2 regions of the Brotomerdimonas butyrica genome follow, and region 1 is predicted to be linked to the other one. Evidence: riboswitches for the same ligand, from Rfam matches in the RefSeq annotation. Region 1 holds a riboswitch; the other holds the start of a gene.
The links. A riboswitch is a leader RNA that binds a small molecule or an ion and turns the genes downstream of it on or off. The one in region 1 is predicted to bind molybdenum cofactor.
Positions count from the first base shown of each region.

Region 2: linked by a shared signal. The riboswitch ahead of OCV59_RS03510 (molybdopterin-dependent oxidoreductase) and the one ahead of OCV59_RS09455 (substrate-binding domain-containing protein) in region 1 are both predicted to bind molybdenum cofactor.

Region 1 covers NZ_JAOQJP010000012.1:27,635-35,375, reverse strand. The annotation lists gene recQ (DNA helicase RecQ) at 1-1,452, shown strand, start outside; gene OCV59_RS09460 (pyruvate carboxylase subunit B) at 1,590-2,945, shown strand; molybdenum cofactor riboswitch at 3,073-3,196, shown strand; gene OCV59_RS09455 (substrate-binding domain-containing protein) at 3,382-4,248, shown strand; gene OCV59_RS09450 (ABC transporter permease) at 4,266-4,961, shown strand; gene OCV59_RS09445 (ABC transporter ATP-binding protein) at 4,967-5,671, shown strand; gene OCV59_RS09440 (4Fe-4S binding protein) at 5,955-6,341, shown strand; gene OCV59_RS09435 (aldehyde ferredoxin oxidoreductase family protein) at 6,361-7,741, shown strand, end outside.
Region 2 covers NZ_JAOQJP010000003.1:161,809-169,549, reverse strand. The annotation lists gene OCV59_RS03530 (GDSL-type esterase/lipase family protein) at 47-700, shown strand; gene OCV59_RS03525 (AzlC family ABC transporter permease) at 697-1,167, shown strand; gene OCV59_RS03520 (hypothetical protein) at 1,221-2,012, shown strand; gene OCV59_RS03515 (MGMT family protein) at 2,012-2,320, shown strand; molybdenum cofactor riboswitch at 2,588-2,709, shown strand; gene OCV59_RS03510 (molybdopterin-dependent oxidoreductase) at 2,918-5,791, shown strand; gene OCV59_RS03505 (DUF2321 domain-containing protein) at 5,885-6,133, shown strand; gene OCV59_RS03500 (DUF4190 domain-containing protein) at 6,307-6,630, shown strand; gene OCV59_RS03495 (prolipoprotein diacylglyceryl transferase) at 6,643-7,458, shown strand; gene OCV59_RS03490 (GNAT family N-acetyltransferase) at 7,439-7,741, shown strand, end outside.

The DNA.
Region 1 (7,741 bases):
CCGTTCATCGCAGTGGATGAAGCCCACTGCATATCGCAGTGGGGCCAGGATTTCAGGCCCAGCTACCTCAGGATCGCGGAATTCGTCAGAGAACTGCCGGGCAGACCGGTTATCGGAGCATTTACAGCAACAGCCACCCCGGACGTGAAAGAAGACATAAAAACACTGCTCGAGCTGGACGAGCCGTTTTGCATAACGACCAGCTTCGACAGACCGAACCTGTCATTCACCGTGATACACCCTGACAACAAAGAACGGCAGCTCCTGAAGACCCTTGCAAAGCGCAGGGGGCAGACAGGCATAATCTACTGCACGAAGCGAAAGGACGTGGAGTCAGTCTGCGAACTACTGGAGTCCAAAGGCTTCGAGGCAACGAGATACCACGCAGGACTTTCCGACGAGGAACGAATCGCTAATCAGGACGATTTCATATACGACCGGCGAAAGATCATGGTCGCGACGAATGCATTCGGGATGGGCATCGACAAATCCGACGTTTCATTCGTGATACACTACAGCATGCCAAAGAACATCGAAAGCTACTATCAGGAAGCCGGCAGAGCCGGACGTGACGGCAGCAGAGCGGACTGCATACTTTTTTATTCACCTGGCGACGTGAACACGATAAAGTTTTTTATAGAAAATCCGGCGCAGAACGACGAGCTGAGCGATGATGAGATCGCGGAGATCAAGGAAAAAGACTACGAACGACTTAGGCAGATGGTGTTTTTTTCGACGACCAGAGACTGCCTGAGGGAGTTCATACTGAGATATTTCGGCGAGAAAGCGCCGCACTACTGCGGCAACTGCTCGAACTGCCTGACAGAATTCGAAAAGGTAGACTACACCGTGCCGGCGCAGATGATACTGTCGTGCATCTACCGCTGCGAGGAAAGATACGGCGTGATGATGATCGCTGACATCCTCAGGGGCAGCCGTAACCAGCGCGTGCTTTCGGCGGGGCTGGACAGACTGTCGACGTACGGGCTGCTGGCGGACACTCCGGTCAAGCGGATACGGCAGATGACGGATGCGCTGATAAGCGACGGGTTCCTGCGGGTCGATGACGGCGAATATCCTGTGCTCAGACTCACTGCAAAGTCTGCAGAGCTCCTGCGTGGTCAGGTCAGGGTCGAGACGGAGTTTGTGAAAGAATTCGCCGAGATACAGAGCGGACCGGCAGGCAGTCCGGGAGCAGGTGGACAGCCGGACGAGGTGCTTCTTGCAAAGCTCAAGAAACTGCGCCTTCAGATCGCCAGGACGAGCAGCGTGCCTGCATACGTCATATTCACGGACGCTTCGCTTACAGAAATGTGCATGTATATGCCGCAGACGAAGGCTGAGCTCCTTTGTGTAAAGGGTGTCGGTGACGCGAAGGCAGACAGATACGGGGAGAAGTTCCTGGAGGTTATCAGAGCGCATATCGGCGAAAATGAGAGCGCATCACATTGACACGCACAAAAATACATGCAAAAACCTGACATATGTTTAACAATGTAAGTTGCAAATATGGGTAAAATTTAGTAAACTGGTCTAAGCTGGATCAAAAATGAGCATAATCTACTAACTGGCTAAAAGGGAGAAATCATATGATTTTTATGAATAAAGGGAAAGTGAAATTCACAGAGACGATCCTTCGAGACGCGCATCAGTCGCTGATGGCGACAAGGATGAGGACCTCTGATATGCTGCCGATAGCATCAGTGCTGGACGAGATCGGATACGACTCGGTCGAGTGCTGGGGCGGCGCGACCTTTGACGTGTGCATGAGATATCTCAACGAAGATCCGTGGGAGAGACTCAGGCTGCTGCGCAGGAGATTCCGCAAGACGAAGCTGCAGATGCTCCTCAGAGGGCAGAACCTGCTCGGCTACAATCATTATCCGGACGATGTCGTGGACGCATTCATACGAAAATCCGTGGACAACGGCATAGACATTTTCCGTATATTCGATGCATTCAACGATACGAGGAATCTCGAGAGATCAGTCAATGCCGCGAAACAGGAAGGCGCGCACGTGCAGATGGCGATGTCATATACTGTCGGTAAAAAATATACATTGAAATACTGGAAGAAGCTCGCGAAGGATTTCGAGGAAATGGGCGCAGATTCGATATGCATCAAGGACATGGCAGGGCTGCTTATGCCTTATGATGCAGAGAAGCTGATAAAGATGCTCAAGAAGACCGTCGATGTGCCTATACAGCTGCATTCGCACTGCACCAGCGGAGTGGCTCCGATGACCTATCTCAAGGCCATAGATGCCGGATGCGACGGCATAGACACAGCGCTTTCACCGCTGGCGATGGGTACGAGCCAGCCTGCGACGGAAGTTATGTTCAAGACGCTGGAAATGGCAGGCAGGAACGTCGAGCTCAACGAAAAGGCTATGATCAAAGCGACCGAATACTTCAGAGAGTTCCGCAGACATGCCGAACAGAAGGGCATGATCGACATCAAGATGATGGACGTCGATACGGAAACGCTCAGATATCAGGTTCCCGGGGGCATGCTCTCGAACCTGTACGTGCAGATGAAGGATCAGAACATGGAAGACAGATTTTCGGACGTGCTCAAAGAAATACCTAAAGTGCGTGAAGATCTCGGTGAACCGCCTCTCGTGACGCCGTCATCGCAGATCGTTGGAACACAGGCAGTGTTCAACATCATGACAGGCGAACGCTACAAGATGGTCAGCAAGCAGACGAAAGCCATCCTCAAGGGCGAGTACGGCAGGACGATAAGACCGTTCAACAAGGCGATACAGAAAAAAGTGCTTGACGGAGAGGAGCCTATCGACTGCAGGCCGGCAGATCTACTTGCACCGGAATTCTTCAACAAGAAGAAGGAGCTCGGAGACAAGGCGCCGACAGAAGAGATACTGCTGGCATATATACTGTTCCCGCAGTCCGCAGAAGCGTTTTTCGGACAGCAGAAGTTCTGATTTTCGGGCGGCAGAATGACGACGAGTGCCGGAGAACACAGGATAATACGGTAAAATCGACACGATCGTACTGTGATAAAACACTTGTTGTTTGAACAACGTTATGGTATTATATAAACAGAATTTGACAAATGAATAATTCCGAATAAGTGTTTCTAAGGCTTGTATAAATGCTATGGAGTGCTTATCGATGGGTTTGTATGGAAACGTGCAGGCCTCCCATTATGGAAAGGAATGATGTAAAGATAATAAAAAAAAGAATTTTCATTCCGGAAAATTCTTTTTTTATTCTGGATGTTCTGCAGGCAGATAAAAGTGCTGCATTACGTTGTATTACATATGTTCCTTTTTTTGTGGGATTTATGTAGTAAGTATGTTGATATAAACAGCAGCTGCTGTTTATCAGATATTATTTATTCATAAAACGGAGGTAAGTATGAAAAAGAGAATTTTATCAGTATTTCTTGTTCTTGCAGTGGCACTGTCCATGACAGCGATACTGGCAGGATGCGGAAGTGACAAGAAGGATGAAGCAGAGAGCAAGGGAACTATAATCCTTGCGACTACTACCAGCACTAAAGACAGCGGTCTTCTGGATGAGATCCTGCCTGTATTCGAGGAGGAATCAGGTTACTCTGTAGACGTTGTCTCTGTGGGTTCCGGAGAGGCGATGACGATGGGAGAAAACGGAGAGGCAGATGTGCTGCTGGTGCACTCGCCGGCTGCTGAAAAAGAGTATGTAGAAGGCGGACATGCAGATGAGGACGGAAGAATGGACGTAATGTACAATGACTTTGTTGTTGTAGGTCCGGAAGCAGATCCTGCAGCTATCGGTGAAAATGCAAAAGATGACGCTGTTGCAGCATTTACAGCTATAATGGAACAGCAGCAGACATTTGTATCAAGAGCTGATGAATCAGGAACACATAAAAAAGAATTATCCATCTGGGAGAAAGCAGGTCTGACGCCGTCAGGTGACTGGTATGTTGAGGCTGCAGCAGGAATGGGCGATGTCATCACTATGACAGATGAAAAAGCAGGATATACACTTTCAGACAGAGCTACATGGCTCAATGTAGGCGGAGACACTGCACTCAAGATCGTATGCGAAAAGGATCCAAGCGGGGTGCTGAACAACCAGTATGGAGTTATATGTGTGAACCCTGATAAAAACGAAAACATCAATCATGATGGAGCAAAGGCATTCCAGAAATGGATCGTTTCAAAGGAAACACAGAAGCTGATCGGTGAATACGGTGTTGAAGAATATGGACAGGCGCTGTTCGTGCCGAACGCTAAATAGCAGAAAAGGTTTGAAATATGGATACTATTGGACAGGGAATAGCAGAAGCGGTACGGCTGATTTTTTCTGCAGATTCTGAGATATTTGAAATAGTAGGATTATCGCTTTACGTTTCATTTTCGTCAGTGATCATAGCCGCTGTAGCTGGGATCCCTGCGGGTATACTGATAGGGACATATGATTTCAAAGCAAAAGGGATAATAGTCAGGCTCATATATACATTTATGAGCCTGCCTCCCGTTATAGCGGGACTTACGGTTTTTCTGATACTTATGAGAAGAGGACCATTAGGCAGTCTGCAGCTGAATTATACTGTTCCGGCGATGATAATAGCGCAGATCTGTCTCGTTGTGCCTATTATAACGGGGCTTACATATAATATGGTGAAAGAAAAGGCGCAGATAGTTGATTCTCTGGGAAAAACACTTGGCGCCGGAAAAGTGCAGCGCCTGAAGCTTTTGATTTATGAAATGCGTGTAGGAATAACGACCGCAGTTGTTACAGGGTTCGGAAGAGCGATCTCCGAGGTCGGAGCAGTGATGATCGTCGGAGGGAATATAAAGGGCAAGACGCGTGTTATGACTACATATATTTCAGAGCTTAAAGGCATGGGGAATTATGACAGAGCGATAGCCGTTGGAATGATACTGCTGACGATTTCTTTTATAATAAATGCACTGCTGTATCATTTTCAGGAACGGGAGAGCAGGTGACATAAATGCATGTGGTTTTTGATTCCTTAAAAAAAGAATTTGGAGATAAAGTCGTTCTGGATACAGGATACGGAGAGATAATGCATGGCAGGAGTACTGCGATCATAGGACCTAACGGGGCGGGAAAAAGTACGCTGCTTTCTGTGATAGCCGGTATACTGCCGCAAACATCAGGAACTGTTTATTATGACGGCAGTATTGCTTTTCCACAGAATGATGTAAGTATGGTTTTCCAGGCTCCGTATATGATATCGACTACTGTAGAAAAAAATATAATATACCCTTTGAAAATACGAGGCGTCGATAAACGGGAGCGTGAAAAAAGAGCGGAATTCCTTCTTGCGGAGCTGGGACTTGAGAAGCTGAGGAAGCAGCATGCCTGGAAGCTTTCCGGCGGTGAAAAGCAGAAAGTCGCACTTGCAAGAGCATTATCATTCAGGCCGAAGATGCTTCTTCTGGATGAACCGACTGCCAACATAGACCCGTATACGACATCAGAAATAGAAAATATGCTGGATTCTACACGTGCAAAGGAGGATACAACTGTTGTTATAGTAACACATAACCTTGCCCAGGCGGCCCGGATGTGCGACAGAGTGATAATGATGTATGCCGGGAATGTGATAGAGAGCGGAGAGTGTATGAGTATGCTTAAAAATCCATCAGATGATAAGACTCGCAGATTTGTTGAAGGTGAGATCCTGGTATAAACAGTTGTTTTTATACAGCAAATAAATATCATTGACATGTTTTCAGAAAATGCGTTATAATTCCGATATAGATACGAATACTGCTCCGATTCCCGCCAGACACAAGCTGCCGGCTGGAACGTCAGGGTCGTGAGAGCGATTTTGCGGCCTGCCATTGTGCAAAGGAGAACCTTTCATTTGAGGAAAAGTATTTTTCCGACGGGTTTCTGATGCACTTTTTTTATGCCTGATATCAGAACTCCGGATCATATGTTGTTGTTTGGGAGTCAGGAAGGAGTAAAAAATGAAAAGACTTAAGTTCGATAAAGTTAAATGCATAGGCTGTCAGCTGTGTGCGCAGGTCTGTTCCGCCTATAAGGAGGGCGAATACATACCTTCGAAAGCGAGGATAGCCATAGAGACATATTACGATAAAGGTGCGTTGAAATATGCGGACCATTTCTGCATACTCTGCGGCATATGTGCGAAGAACTGTCCGACAGGCGCAATAACCAAGGGCGAATATATCAGTGTAGATTTCGACAAGTGCACAGGCTGCGGCATATGCGCAGAAAAATGTCCTAAGAAAGTCGTAAGGATAAGAGACGACAAGGCGTATATATGTGATACATGCAAGGGCGATCCGAACTGTGTGAAGACATGTCCGCAGAACGCGCTGACTTTTGAATAGGCTTAGGAGGTATAAAAAGATGACTATGCTTGGATATCAGAACAATGTGCTGAGAATAAACTTAAAAGAAAAAACGGCCTCCACAGAGCCTCTCAGAATGGACTTTGCGAGGAAATACATAGGCTCGAAGGGCCTTGCCATAAGATATATGTATGAAGAGCTGGAGCCGGGTATCGATGCTCTGGGTGAAAAGAACAAGCTGTTCCTCACGACAGGCCCGCTTACGGGAACTCCCGTACCGTGCTCAGGCAAGCTGTCGGTAGCGGCAAAGTCGCCGGCGACCGGCACGATGAACGACTGCTCGATAGGCGGCCATGCCGGGATCAGGATAAAATTCGCAGGGTACGATATGATAATCTTCGAGGGCATATCGGAGGAACCGTGCTATGTCGTGATAGAAGATGACAAGGTCGAATTCCTGGATGCAGGAGATCTGTGGGGAATTGGCTCGCATGAAGCTGAGGCGATACTTGCCGAAAAATACGGTATAGAATACAGTATAATGTCGATAGGACCTGCAGGCGAGAAGCTGAGCAATATGGCGTGCATCAACTCCGATTACTACAGGCAGGCAGGAAGAGGCGGCATAGGTGCAGTAATGGGTTCCAAGAAAATGAAAGCGATCCTGATAAAGGGAACAAAGGGCGTCAAAGTAGCGAATATAGAGAAGACTACCGACAGGATACTCGAGATACTTCACGAAGACGTTCTGCAGGAAGATAATACTTTCGTGTATGATGCGGGAACAACTGCATTCCTGGAGGCCTGCGGAGATGGAGGCATCGTACCGTACAAGAACTTCTCAAGCGCCAATGATCCTGAATGGGAAAAGTACAACGGCGATGTGCTGATGCAGTACAGAGAGGGCAAGAGAGGCTGCGGCAGCTGCGGACTCGGATGCGGTAACTTCCTCAAGATAGGGAATGCTATATGCGAAGGTCCGGAATACGAGACTATCGCAGTGGCAGGGCCGAATGCAGGGATAACAGATCCTGAACATATCGTCAAATTCAATGAAGTGTGCGACAACATGGGACTCGATACAATAAGTACAGGAGATACGATAGTATGGGCCATGGAAATGACTGAAAAGGGCATATACGATTTCGGCATCAGGTTCGGAGAAGCCGAAAAGATGATAGAGATGGTCGAGCTCATAGCAAGACAGGAAGGCGTAGGTGCAGACCTTTGCAGGGGAACTAAGTACTGCTCCGAGAAATACGGCGGCACGGACTTCGCGATGCAGGTAAAAGGACTAGAATATCCTCAGTACGAGCCGCGCGGCTCATGGGGGATGTCGCTTGCATACGCAGTATCAGACAGAGGTGCCTGTCACATGAGAGCATATGCGCCTAACGTGGAAGTATTTGCTGCTGCAATGCCTCCATATACTTCAGAGG
Region 2 (7,741 bases), on a different contig from region 1:
GCGTTAAAAGATATATTGATGACAGTAAAAAGGGCGGTGGATGATAATGAAAAGGATACTTTGCTTTGGCGATTCGAATACATGGGGACTCGTAGCGGGAACTGATAACAGATATGACTGGGAAACGAGGTGGACAGGTCGTCTCCAGGATGCACTTTCAGGAGACGGGTTCCAGGTGGTGGAGGAAGGATTGTGCGGCAGGACGACGGTCTTTGACGATGTCAGCCGTCCGGGCAGATCCGGCGCAGAACTGCTGCCTGTGCTGCTTGAGGCGCATGCACCGCTGGATCTCGTCATCCTGATGCTCGGCACCAATGACTGCAAAACAGTGTATGATCCGACGGTTTCATCGATATCGGCGGGGATAGATTCCCTGCTCGGTCAGATCAGAGATTTCTCGGGAGACTGCGAGGTGCTCCTGCTGTCACCGATCGAGCTTGGAGATGAAGTATGGAGAGAAGAATTCGACCCTGAATTCGGAAAAGAATCTGTAAAGGTGGCAAGAGCGCTTCCTTCGGCTTACAGGGAACTGTCAGGCAAATGGGACATATCGTATCTGGCCGCATCCGACTACGCAAAACCGAGCGCAGTTGACCAGGAGCATCTCGATGCTGAAGGACACAGGAATCTGGCTGATGCGGTATCGAAAAAAGTGTTCGAGATATTTTCGCAAAACGGAGGGACAGAGAAAAGGCAATGACCGGAAAGCGTGAACTGATAAAGACTGCATTCATAAAATCGCTGCCGATAATGTGCAGCTATATCTTCGTGAGCATGGCGTACGGAATAACGATGGAGGAGCACGGGCTGGCGTGGTACTACTCGCTTCTTATAAGTGCGACCGTATACACAGGCGCGTTCCAGTTCGTACTTATCACATTCCTGAGCAGCGGAGCGTCGATGTTGACGATAGCGGTGACAGCGTTTCTGATGAACAGCAGGCAGAGCTTCTACAGCCTGACGTTCCTTGATGACTTCAGGAGGATGGGGCGCAGGAAGCTTTACATGATACATACGATGATGGACGAGACATATGCAGTCAACTGTACGCTGGACATGCCTGAGAAGGAAAAAGAGCAGACGATGTTTTATGTGGCGCTGCTGAGCATAGTCCTGGGCACCGGCGCCTGCATGCTTTTGCTGCTTGCTGACAGCCTGTATTTTTGATATATTAACTGTAGAGATTTTATATATCGGGAACAGGAGGATCAGACGGATTTATGGATTATGAAGTTGCGATAGAAATGCGGAATATCTGCATGGGCGATAAAAGAGAGCTTACCAGAGGTCAGATAGCAGGTGAAGTCATCGATTTCGACAAGCTGATGAAGGGGCTGAAGCCTGAGACTGTGGAAAAGTGCAGAGCGTATTTCGATGAAATGATAAAAAATGACGAGAAAAAGCTGTATGACGTCGACCTGCTCATGGAGGAGACCGAATCCGTGAAAGCGGAGTTCGAGAAGTTCATGAAAAGCAACAAGGCGGATGACATATTCAAGAGACTTTACGATGATATAGAGGAGTTTTTCCAGGTGCCGCCGTTCGAGGGTCTTGACAATATCGAGTACGGCATACACGAAGTGTGCGTATATTCGATACTCGAGTACTTTACATGGAAATCGCTGCCTAAGCACGACCATAAGGTGTGCCGCGATGAATACAGAGACAGCATCGCAGCGAGGACATTCGATGAGGTCGGCGACAAGTGGATCGCTTTCTGCGACGATCTGCAGGACCGTTATGAAGCTGTTTCATCAGGAAATACTGCAGACGAGCATGCGCTGAAAGTCGATATCGCAGCATGCGGTATCATAGCGATAGCAGCGATAAGAGATCAGGATCCGTTCGCTCTGGACATGGCGCAGTCAGGCGCAGCTGAAAAGGCAGAGATGATAGTGGGATCGCTTGAAAACGATACGTACAAGGAAGGCGAAAGTGCATTTACCGACAACGTAGTCAAGCTGCTCGGATTCGTTTACGGACAGGTGAAGGAGAACAGGGAGCTTGCGTGATGAAAAAGCAGCTTGATGAAGATCTTCTGTATGAGATACTGTCTGTAGTCGAGGAGATACCGGAAGGATGCGTTGCGACATACGGACAGATAGCGCGGCTTATAGGTCGTGAGAAAAATGCCAGGCTTGTCGGGAAGGCGCTCTCGGTGTCAGGCATGTACGGTGAATACCCGTGCCACCGCGTCGTGAATCACGCGGGAAGGCTCGTGCCGGGCTGGACGGAGCAGAGGAGCCTGCTCATGATGGAAGGCGTGCCTATGAAAGACGAGCACCACGTGGATATAAGGAAATGCCGCTGGGAAGAATAAAAAGAATCAGAAAGCAATAAACCAAAAGCAATAAAAATGAGCGATCCTGCATGATGAGGGTCGCTCGTTTCGTGTATAAATGGTGAAAAACGCACAAAAGCATATATTGTGTTGTTCAGATAACAGATGTACCACCCGAAGAAATGTTAAAATCAATGATTGCAAACATATCACATAAAGATAGCAAGACGGTTAAAAAAAGTCGTTATATGTAGTTGACTTTATTCATAATTTACTGATAAAATATTATCAACGTAATGACGTAATAGACTTATAAAGATCCGAGTCCATAACCCCTTCGCTCTGGCAAAAGCATGGAGTATGGAACGTTAGGGTCTGTGTGGAAACGCTCAGGCCTCCCGCATTTGGAAAGGATAAAAAGTGCAGGCTTTGCCGAAAAACGCCATAATATCCCAATGTACGGCGTATTTGCATGATGCCGTGTAAAAAGAGGTGTTTTTTGCAGAGAAAACCACTTGGAGCCTGTATTTATGTTTCATCGTCTGAAGCCCTTTTCACTGTGCGTGAAAAGGGTTTTTATATTCTTAGTGCGTAGTTCGTAGTTAAAGTAATGTTGTGAAATCGGAGGCAATTATTATGAATTTAAAGAAACTTACGCTGAACATCAACGGTGCAGACCGTATGTTCATCTGTGATCCGGAGAAGGACACACTGGCATCCGTACTTCGTCGTCTGGGACTTACAGGAACTAAAGTAGGCTGCGGTACAGGTGTATGCGGAGCATGTTCCGTTATCCTCAATGGAAAAGTGGTTCGTTCATGTGTCAGAAAAATCAAGAGCATAGAAGAATACAGCACAGTTATGACTATCGAAGGTATCGGTAATCCGCTCCATCCTCATCCGCTTCAGTATGCATGGGTAAACCTCGGAGCAGTACAGTGCGGGTTCTGCGTACCTGGATTCATCGTTTCAGCTTATCAGCTGCTTCTTGAAAACCCGGATCCGACAAGAGAAGAAATAAGAGACTGGTTCCAGAAGACAAGAAATGTCTGCAGATGTACAGGATACAAGCAGATCGTAGACGCTGTTATGGAAGCAGCTGCTATCATGCGTGGTGAAAAGACATTCGAAGACATCACATATGACTGGTCAAAAGATATAGAAGAAGGTTTCTACGGCAAGCCGCTCGTTCGTCCTAATGCTATGGCAAAGGCATGCGGTGTATGCGACTACGGCGATGATATCGAGCTCAAGATGCCTGCAGAAACACTTCATGCAGTACTCGTAATGCCGATGAAGGCTAACCACGCCAAGATCCTGAACATCGATTTCTCAGAAGCAGAGAAGATGCCTGGCGTAGTTAAGGTCATCACTGCAAAAGATAATCCTGGCGCAAACAAGCTGATGGCATACCAGTTCTCACCGAGAACAGTTGAATTCGAACAGACTCACAAGCTGCTCGCAGACGAAAAGATATTCAGATGGGGAGACCCTGTTGCAATGGTAGTTGCAGATACTAAGGATCATGCAAGAGCAGCAGCTAAGAAGGTCGTTGTAGATCTCGAACCGCTGCCTGAATACATGAGCTACCTTGAAGCTGTAAAACCTGAAGCAGAGAGGATCCACGATTCATTCGACAATATATACAGTACTCAGCCTGTATTAAAGGGCGACTACGATCACGTGGCAGAGATGATAGACAACGCTCCTTATGCTGTAGACGGAAGCTTCTATTCATCAAGAGAGCCGCATCTTTCGATCGAGGGAGATACAGTTCAGGCTTACTATGATGAAGACGGCAAGCTCTGCGTACACTGCAAGACGATGACTCTGTACTTTGACAGAGACGATATGGCAGAAGCTATCGGTATCCCTGTTGAAGATCTCCGTGTTATCGAAAACCCTACAGGCGGTTCATTCGGATGGGCGATGAACGCAGCTTCATACGCACTCGCAGGCGTAGCTACAAAGGTTACTGGAATGCCTGTTGCATTATCTATGACTTACGATGAGTTCATGGCATTCTCAGGTAAGCGTTCACCGGCATTCTTCAACGGAAGACTCGCATGCGACAAGGACGGAAAGATCCTCGCAGGAGAATTCGATTCAGGTATCGACCACGGTGCATATCCTGAAATGGGAGACGACAAGGTTACAAAGATCCTGAGATTCATGTTCTTCCCTTACTATGTACCAAACGTAGTAGGTCTCGGAAGAAGTGCTGTAACAAACCACAACTTCGGTGTTCCTTACAGAGGCTACGGAGCTCCTCAGGCATACACATGCGGCGAAGCTCTTATCGATATGATGGCAGAGAAGATCGGAATGGATCCGTTCGAGTTCAGATACAAGAATATCGCAAGAAAAGGCGATCTCAACCTGAACCAGAGAGAATTCCTCCAGTACCCTATGGAAGAGATGATGGATACATTAAAGCCTATATATGATGAAGCTGTTAAGAGAGCAGATGAATTCAACGCTGCTTCAGACGGCTCGAAGAGAAAGGGTGTAGGTATCGCATGGGGCGGATACAACGTAGGACTCGGCGGCGTTGACGAAGCTACAGTAGCTATCGAACTCGTTGGCGACGGCAAATTCAGAAAATACGATACATGGCAGGATCAGGGCCAGGGCGGAGACGCAGGATCACTCGTCTGCACACTCGAAGCACTGAGACCTTACTTCCCTACAGTTACGCCTGATGATGTAAAGGTCATCCAGACAGACAGTAAATACTGCCCTAACACAGGTGAGTCTGCAGGTTCAAGATCACACTTTGCTAACGGTAAAGCATCGATCGTAGCTGCAAAGATGCTGGCTGACGCAATGCGTAAGGAAGACGGAACATACAGAACTTACGATGAAATGATCGCAGAGGGTATCCCTACAAGATACGACGGACACTGGGTTGCTGCAGATGAATGGGATTACTTCGACTTCCTCGACCCTAACGACGGACAGGGTAACCCTACATATGCTTACACATATGCGCTGTATCTCTCAGAAGTAACTGTTGATATGAAGACAGGTAAGACTACTGTAGACAAGATGACATGCGTTGACTGGGTAGGTAAGGTTGGTAACATCCAGTCAGTAAACGGCCAGGCATTCGGCGGTATGTCACACTCGATAGGATTCGCACTTTCCGAAAACTATGAAGATGTGACGAAAGATACCAACATGCTGAAGGCAGGAGTACCTTACATCAAGGATATTCCGGATGACATGACTGCTATCCACATCGACGGATATGACGAAAGAGGACCTTTCGGATCATCCGGAGCATCAGAAGCATTCCAGTCGTCAGACCACGTTGCGGTTATCAATGCTATCAACAATGCCTGCGGCGTAAGAATCTACGAACTGCCTGCATCACCGGATAAGGTAAAGGCAGGAATCGAAGCGATCGCAAGAGGCGAGAAGCCTGAGAAACCTGAAAAGTACTTCCTCGGTTCAGATATGTATGAAGAACTCGAGAAGATCAAGGCTAATCCGTTAAGCTGGGACTAGCAGCAGGTTGCTGATCACTGAATAAAGAATTACAGACAGGTCACTGCATATGTGGTGGCCTGTTCTTTTGCAGGAAAGCAGGTATAAGGATACATGACTAATTTTTATTTGCACATATGCGAAAACGGCCATCTTAAAACCGATTTCAAGCGAGTGAGACCGGGCGATACATGCGGCGTATGCGGGGCGAAGATGATCGATTCATGTCCTGAGTGCGGAGAGCTTATAAAAAAATGGTATTATTACGGCTCGGTGCCCAGAGGGCCGAAGCCGAACGATTCGATGAGACCGGAAAAGTGCAGAGTGTGCGGCGCTGAATTCCGATGGAAATCTGATGTATAGTCGGGTACGTCTGTTACAGAAACTTGACAGAAATTTGGCGCCGACAGCGTAAGGGGAGTGACATTACCGACATTACCAGCGTAAGGGTATGCTCTTTACTTTTTGTACGACTGTTTGATATACTGATAAATAGTGCAACATTCAAAGTTTTATTTTATTGAGGAGAAGAAGATATGGATTCACAAAACAACAATCAGAACATGGGAGGTTATCAGCCAAATGGTGAGATCCCCGGAAAGAACAAAGCTATCGCGTCACTTGTACTGGGTATAATATCTGTAGTACTGTGGTTTTTCGGATATTCATCCATACTGTCGGTGGTACTTGGTATTATAGGTGTGGTAATGGCCTCCAAGTCAAAAGAAGAGGGTTATGATGAAAACATCAGGACTGCAGGCTTTATATTATCTGTGATAGGTATTATAGGCGGAGCGATATTCTTCGTTGCATGCGTGGCATGTGTAGGAATGGCAGGGATCGCAGGACTTGCTGTTTAGGAGAATGGGACAGTGGAAGCATTGATGATCTTAGGTCGAGCTGTTCCTGTATATGGACTTATCGGAGTCTCGGGCATATGTCTGGCAATGGCATATGCCTTATTTTCTTGCAGGAAATTCGGGCTGGACAGAGATGATACGGCATACATATTCGTTTTCGGTGCGCTGGGAGCCGCTGCAGGAGCCAAGATACTTTATCTGCTCGTTTCGACAGGTGACATCATCAGTGATATACAGTCAGATGAAATGAGTCTTGAGCTTGTCGTAAACAAATACATCAGCGGGGGGATGGTTTTTTACGGAGGATTGATCGGAGCTCTTCTTCTTGCCGGCTATGCAGCCGGCAGGTACGGGAAAGAGATAACTGACTTTTTTCCGGTGCTGATACCTGGATTCGCACTCGCGCACGGCATAGCCAGGATCGGGTGTCTGCTGGTTGGGTGCTGTTACGGTATAGAAGCTGATATTCCGTTCAGCATCACATACCATTCATCGCATATAGCGCCGAACGATGTGCCGCTGCTGCCTGTCCAGGCGATAGAAGCAGCAGTCGAGATATTGATATTTGCTGTCCTCGCATTTTATGCAGGGCATACAGTGAACAGGGTCAGTATACTGTGGACATATATACTTCTGTATGCACCGGTAAGATTCTGTCTGGAATTCCTCAGAGGCGACGAGGCGCGAGGCGGATTGCTGATGTTTTCGGTATCGCAGTGGATAAGTATCATACTGGTTGCAGCCGTATTGGTGCATATATATATTTCGGGCAGGCAAAACAGGAAACAGGATTTCAGGAGGCAGGTAAATGATCAGAAAAGCAGTTGAAGCGGATATAGATGCGATCGAAAAGATCTATGACGCGATAATAACGCAGGAAGAAGCGCGTGAGCACAAGCTGATAGGCTGGGTCAGAGGAATATATCCGACGAGGCAGACTGCTATGGACGCATTGCAGCGAGGAACACTGTTCGTGCTCGAACATGATGGAGAAATCGCAGCTGCTGCCAGGATAGATCAGACACAGGGAGCTGAATATGCAGGCGCCGAATGGGAATACGATGCGGCTGACGATGAGATCATGGTCATGCACACACTTGTGGTAGATCCT